Regions from separate parts of the Streptomyces sp. 63XJN7_1_ISO-PGPR-S23-121 genome, predicted to be linked through region 1. Evidence: riboswitches for the same ligand, from Rfam matches in the RefSeq annotation. Region 1 holds a riboswitch; the other holds the start of a gene.
The links. A riboswitch is a leader RNA that binds a small molecule or an ion and turns the genes downstream of it on or off. The one in region 1 is predicted to bind glycine.
Positions count from the first base shown of each region.

Region 2: another riboswitch for glycine. It lies ahead of gcvP (aminomethyl-transferring glycine dehydrogenase); the one in region 1 lies ahead of gcvT (glycine cleavage system aminomethyltransferase GcvT).

Region 1 covers NZ_CM149653.1:1,462,997-1,466,393, forward strand. The annotation lists gene glyA (serine hydroxymethyltransferase) at 1-558, opposite strand, end outside; gene gcvH (glycine cleavage system protein GcvH) at 573-950, opposite strand; gene gcvT (glycine cleavage system aminomethyltransferase GcvT) at 1,063-2,196, opposite strand; glycine riboswitch at 2,240-2,356, opposite strand; glycine riboswitch at 2,357-2,451, opposite strand; gene AC0VYN_RS06820 (AAA family ATPase) at 2,631-3,314, shown strand; gene AC0VYN_RS06825 (enhanced serine sensitivity protein SseB) at 3,396-3,397, shown strand, end outside.
Region 2 covers NZ_CM149653.1:5,303,634-5,307,030, forward strand. The annotation lists gene gcvP (aminomethyl-transferring glycine dehydrogenase) at 1-1,829, opposite strand, end outside; glycine riboswitch at 2,003-2,098, opposite strand; gene AC0VYN_RS23560 (PRC-barrel domain-containing protein) at 2,245-2,622, shown strand; gene AC0VYN_RS23565 (DNA polymerase IV) at 2,705-3,397, opposite strand, start outside.

The sequences.
Region 1 (3,397 bases):
GAACGCGGCGAAGTCGAGCTGCCGCGGGTAGGCCGACCAGCCGGCCACGATCAGCTTCGGCCGGTTCTCCTTGGCGAGGCGCTCCACCTCGGCCATGTCGACCTGGCCGTCGTCGCCGACGTGGTAGGCGACGACGTTGTAGAGCTTGCCGGAGAAGTTGATCTTCATGCCGTGGGTCAGGTGCCCGCCGTGGGCGAGGTTCAGACCCATGATCGTGTCGCCCGGCTTGAGCAGCGCGAACATCGCCGCCGCGTTGGCCTGGGCGCCCGAGTGCGGCTGCACGTTGGCGTGCTCGGCACCGAACAGTGCCTTGACCCGGTCGATGGCGATCTGCTCGACCACGTCGACGTGCTCGCAGCCGCCGTAGTAGCGGCGGCCCGGGTAGCCCTCGGCGTACTTGTTGGTGAGGACCGAGCCCTGTGCCTCCATGACCGCGACCGGCGCGAAGTTCTCGGAGGCGATCATCTCGAGGGTGGACTGCTGGCGGTCCAGCTCGGCGTCGACGGCGGCGGCGACGTCGGGGTCGAGCTCGTGCAGGGGGGTGTTCAGAAGCGACATGCGTCCGTGTCTCCTCAGGCGCCGGCGAACTCGGTGTACTCGTCGGCGGAGAGCAGGTCGCCCGGCTCCTCGCTGACGCGCACCTTGAACAGCCAGCCGCCCTCGAAGGGGGCCGAGTTCACCAGCGACGGGTCGCCGACGACGTCGTCGTTGACCTCGGTGACCTCGCCGGAGACGGGGGAGTACAGATCGGAGACCGACTTGGTCGACTCCAGTTCGCCGCAGGTCTCGCCCGCGGCCACGGTGGCGCCGACCTCGGGGAGCTGGACGAAGACGACGTCACCGAGCGCGTTGGCCGCGTGCTCCGTGATGCCGACCGTCGAGACGCCGTCGTCGGCGGCCGACAGCCACTCGTGCTCCTTGCTGTAACGCAGCTGCTGGGGGTTGCTCATGGCCTGAATTCTCCTGTACGCGGGGGAGTGGTGTGACGGGGGACTGCGGAACCTGCTGATGGGAGGCGCCGGACACGCACGGGGGCGGCGAAGCGCCCCGCCCGCCCGGTGTCTACTTCTGGCGCTTGTAGAACGGCAGCGCCACGACCTCGTACGGCTCGTGGGTGCCCCGGATGTCCACGCCGACGCCGGCGGTGCCCGGAGCGGCGTGCGCCGCGTCGACGTACGCCATGGCGATCGGCCTGCCCAGCGTGGGGGAGGGAGCGCCGGAGGTGACCTCGCCGACCACCTCGCCGCCGGCGACGACCGCGTACCCGGCGCGCGGGACCCGGCGGCCCTCGGCGACCAGGCCGACCAGGACGCGGGGCGGGTTCGTCTCGGCCCGCGAGGCGGCCTCCCGGAGCGCGGCCCGGCCCACGAAGTCGCCCTCCTTCTCGAACTTCACCACCCGGCCGAGGCCGGCGTCGAAGGGCGTCAGCGCGGTCGTCAGCTCGTGCCCGTACAGCGGCATGCCCGCCTCCAGGCGGAGCGTGTCCCGGCAGGACAGGCCGCACGGGGCCAGCCCGGCGCCCTCGCCCGCCTTGGTCAGCGCCTGCCACAGTTCCACGGCGTGCTCCGGCTTCACGAACAGCTCGAAGCCGTCCTCGCCGGTGTAACCGGTGCGCGCGATGAGCGCCGGCACGCCGGCGACCGTGCCCGGCAGGCCCGCGTAGTACTTCAGGCCGTCCAGGTCGGCGTCGGTGAGCGAGGCCAGGATGCCCGGGGACTCGGGCCCCTGCACGGCCAGCAGCGCGTAGGCGTCGCGGTCGTCGCGGACCTCGGCGTCGAAGCCGGCCGCCCGCTCGGTGAGCGCGTCCAGCACCACCTGGGCGTTGGAGGCGTTGGCGACGACCAGGTACTCGCGGGGCGCGGCCTCGGACTCGCCCAGGCGGTAGACGATCAGGTCGTCCAGGATGCCGCCGTCCTCGCGGCAGATCATGGTGTAGCGGGCCCGGCCCGGCTTCACGGTGCCGATGTTCCCGACCAGCGCGTGGTTCAGCAGGTCGGCGGCCTGCGGGCCGGTGACCGTGATCTCACCCATGTGGGAGAGGTCGAAGAGCCCGGCCCGGGTGCGCACCGCCACGTGCTCGTCGCGCTCGGAGCCGTAGCGCAGGGGCATGTCCCAGCCGGCGAAGTCGGTCATCGTCGCGCCCAGCGCGCGATGCGTGGCATCGAGCGCGGTACGGCGCAGTTCGGTACTGCTCATCGGTCGTTCGTCTCCCAGGACAGGACTGGACGGGCGAGGGCGGTCCTCCCCATCTGTCATCGGAACCTGAGAGGTTCGCCATGACCACCGGAGTGCGGCGATCAGGACTTGCACCTTGGGTGGGGCAGCCGTCGGTCGGCGGCCCGCTTTTCAGATGTGCCTCGCCCGCGCGGTAACGGGGCCTGAGAGATTCAAGGGAGGGACTTGCTCCTTCGGCGCCCCGGCGAAGGCCGGGGACTCTCCCGCGCGGATTCAAACGGCCGGTATGCAGTTGGCGCCGCCATCATTGCACGCCGGGCCCGTTCGTGGCAGACCGTGATCTGTAACCGGCTTGTGGCAGTAAGCGCACGAAAACGCGAGACCGCCGCATTACCTTCTCTTTACACTCGACGGGGACGGGAACTCGTGAACCGCCCCAGGGGAGGACGATCACGGTGAACAGGACCACGGCGTACGCAACGACCTCGGGCATCGCGCTGCCGAAGCGGCCCACCCCGGCCGGGGCGGCATGCGCCGCACCCGCCGCACCCGCCGCACCCGCCGCACCCGTCGTCCGCGATCTGCGCGACCGCGACGGCCGCAGCCCGCACGCCCTGCTCTTCGGGCCCCGGGACGTGGTGGTGATCACCGGCCTGCCCGGCAGCGGCAAGTCCACCCTCATGCGGCGCACGGTGCGCGGCCTGCGCATCGACTCGCAGGACACCCGGGACCACTGGGACCGCCGCATGCCGCGCCTCCTCCCGTACGCCCTCTACCGGCCCCTCGTCCGCCTCGCCCACTACGCCGGGCTGCGCCGCGCCCTGCGCTCCGGCGAGGGCGTCGTCGTGCACGACTGCGGCACGCAGGCCTGGGTGCGCGGCTGGCTGGCCCGCGAGGCGCGCCGTCGCGGCGGCACCCTGCACCTGCTGGTCCTCGACGTCGGCGCCGACGACGCCCTGGCCGGCCAGCGCGAGCGGGGCCGGGGCGTGTCGCGGTACGCGTTCCTGCGGCACCGCGCGGCCACCCGGCGCCTGCTGGCCGCCGTGACCGGGGCCACCCTGCCCGCCGGGTGCGCCTCGGCGGTCCTCCTCGACCGGGCGGCGGCGGACACGCTGCACCGGATCGCCTTCACCGGCTGAGGTGACGCACCGTGGGCCGGTGGGGCCGAACGGGTTAGCCTTTTCAGCCACAGCAGCGGTACCCAGGCAGGCGGTAGGCAGAT
Region 2 (3,397 bases), 3.8 Mb from region 1:
GCGTTGGTGCCGTGCGCGGAGGACGGGATGAGGCAGACGGTGCGCTGGTCGTCGCCGTTGGCGCGGTGGTAGCCGCGGACGGCGAGCAGTCCGGCGAACTCGCCCTGCGACCCGGCGTTCGGCTGGAGCGACACCTTGTCGTACCCGGTGACCTCGGCGAGGCGTTCCTCGAGCTCGCGGATGAGGGTGAGGTAGCCCTGCGCCTGCTCGGCGGGCGCGAAGGGGTGCAGCTGCCCGAACTCGGACCAGGTGACCGGCTCCATCTCTGTGGTCGCGTTGAGCTTCATGGTGCAGGAGCCCAGCGGGATCATGCCGCGGTCCAGCGCGTAGTCGCGGTCGGCGAGGCGGCGCAGGTAGCGCAGCATCGCGGTCTCGGAGCGGTGCGCGTGGAAGACGGGGTGGGTCAGGAAGTCGTCGGTGCGCAGACGCGCCTCGGGCAGGGCGTCCCCGGCGCTCGCGTCCAGGGCCGCCACGTCGCCCTCGACGCCGAACGCGTTCCACACGCCGCCGACCTGGGCGCGCGTGGTGGTCTCGTCGCAGGCGAACGACACGTGGTCGGCGTCGACGAGGCGCAGGTTGATGCCGTTCTCGCGGGCGGCGTGCACGATCTCGCCGGCCCGGCCGGGCACCCGCGCGGTGACCGTGTCGAAGTAGGCACCGTGCACGATCTCGACGCCGCCGGCCGCCAGACCCGCGGCGGTGACCGAGGCGTACCGGTGGGTGCGGCGCGCGATGGCCCGCAGCCCGTCCGGCCCGTGGTACACGGCGTACATGCCGGCCATGACGGCGAGCAGCACCTGCGCGGTGCAGATGTTGCTGGTCGCCTTCTCGCGGCGGATGTGCTGCTCGCGGGTCTGCAGGGCGAGGCGGTATGCCTTGTTGCCGTCGGCGTCCACGGACACGCCCACGAGGCGGCCGGGCAGGCTGCGCGCGAACTTCTCGTGGACGGCCATGTAACCGGCGTGCGGTCCGCCGAAGCCCATCGGCACACCGAAGCGCTGGGTGGTGCCGACGGCGATGTCCGCGCCCAGCTCGCCGGGCGAGGTGAGCAGCGTGAGGGCGAGCAGGTCGGCGGCGACGGTGACGAGGGCGCCGAGCTCGTGCGCCCGGTCGACGACCGGCTTGATGTCGCGGACGGCACCGGAGGCACCCGGGTACTGGATCAGGACGCCGTTGATCTCCCGCTCGGCGACCTCGGCGGGGATGCCGTCGCTCAGGTCGGCGACGACGACCTCGACGCCGGTCGGCTCGGCGCGCGTCCGGATCACGGCGATGGTCTGCGGCAGCGCGTCCGCGTCGACCAGGAAGAGGCCCTTCTTGTTCTTGCCCATGCGCCGGGACAGGGCCATCGCCTCGGCGGCGGCGGTGCCCTCGTCGAGCAGCGAGGCGCCGGAGGTCGGCAGGCCGGTGAGGTCGGCGACCATGGTCTGGAAGTTCAGCAGGGCCTCCAGGCGGCCCTGGGAGATCTCCGGCTGGTAGGGCGTGTACGCGGTGTACCAGGCCGGGTTCTCCATGACGTTGCGCAGGATGACCGGCGGGGTGAAGGTGCCGTAGTAGCCCAGGCCGATCATGGAGTCCAGGACCTGGTTGCGGTCGGCCAGCGAGCGCAGCTCGGCCAGTACCTCGGCCTCGGAACGGGCGCCGGGCAGGTCCAGCGCGTCGGCGTTCTTGATCACATCCGGTACCGCGGCGGCCGTCAGCTCGTCGAGCGAGCCGTAGCCGACCTGCGCGAGCATCTTGGCCCGGGCCTCGTGGTCGGGGCCGATGTGGCGCTGCTCGAAGGGTGCTGCCTGTTCGAGCTCGGAGAGCGGAATGCGAGGGGCTGTCATTGCGGAGGCCTCCTGGTCTGACGACCTTCGAGGGGCACCACGGCGCGGGTGCCCGGACGGCCTCCCCCTCTGTCATCTCGACCTGAGAGCTTCACCGGGCCGCCCGAGGGCTGCCGGCTTTCACCGTCGGTGAGAGCGGAGGCCGCGGCACCCGCTCTGCTTTCCAGAGTGACCTCGTCCGTGCGGTACGTGGGCCTGAGAGATTCCGGGGAGGATTTGCTCCTTCGGCGCCTCCGATGATGTCTGGAGGACTCTCCCGCACGGGGTCAGCAGCCGTCTGCCAGCCTACCAGCGAGGCGGACGCACAGGTCTTCGAGTGACTGAGCGCACCTTCGAGTGGCCGCTCGCCCCAAAGTGGCTTTTTGTTGTACTGACGCATGATTCGCCGGATGGTGTGCGACCAAGTGGAGGGCCCGTGCGTACCGAGATCGATCCGCGCAGTCTGATAGGCCGCAAGGCGTTCGACCGCAAAGGCACCAGGATCGGCACCGTCGACGAGGTCTACCTCGACGATGCCACCGGCGTCCCCGAGTGGGCCGCCATCCGCACCGGGCTGTTCAGCAGGGACGCTTTCGTGCCGCTCGAGCCCAGCGAGCTGGTCGAGGGAACGCTGCACGTGCCCTTCGACCGGTCCCTGATCAAGGAGGCCCCCGACTTCGGCGTCGGCCGCCATCTCTCACCGGAACAGGAGCTCCAGCTCTACCACCACTACGGGCTCGACGTGGCCGCCGCGCCTCCGCTCCCCGACCACGACTTCGGCAAGCTGGCCGGCACGGGCAACGAGGAGGGCTGAGCCACCTGCCTCCGGCGCCGGCCGCGCCCCGGCCGCGGGGCACGGCGTCCCCGGGCGTCCTCCACGCGCACCGCTCCGCAGGTCACGGCGCCGCGCCGGCGACACCCCGGCCGGACACCTCCCCCGCCGGCGGGACTGCCGGACCCGGGGCGGTGGCGCCGGACGCCGCCGGGTCCGCGGCCCCCTCCCCGGCGGCGTCCGGCGTCCCCCCGTCCTCCCCCGGGCCGGGCGGCGGGGACGCGACCAGCGGCAGCGGCTCGGCCGGTGTCAGGCGGGGATCGTCGACGGGGAAGGTGCGCACCCGGCCTGGTACGGAGTACGGCGTCTCGAAGCGCACCGTGACCCGCCCCAGGCCACTGCCCTGCACCCACCCGTGCCCGAGCTCCGTGTGCCGCACGTCGTGACCCGAGGGCCAGTGACGCTCGGCGGGGGCCTGCCGGTGCTCCTGAGCGGGCTCCTCGCGCGGCGCCTCCGGGAGTTCCTCGGCCCGCTCGCCCGCCGCCTGCGCGAACAGGTCCTCCTGCGTGTAGTCGGCGAGGCCGCTGACGCCGACCCCGAGCAGCCGTACACCGCCCGTGGTGTCCACGGAGTCCAGCAGCCGGGCCGCCGCCTCCCGCACCACCGCCGGGTCGTCCGTGGGCCCGCGCAGGGTCTCCGAGCGCGTCAGCGTGGAGAAGTCGTACCGCCGGACCTTGAGCACGATGGTCCGGCCGGACAGCCCGGACCCGCGCAGCCGCCGCACGCACCGGTCGGCCAGCCGCCCCACCTCCACACC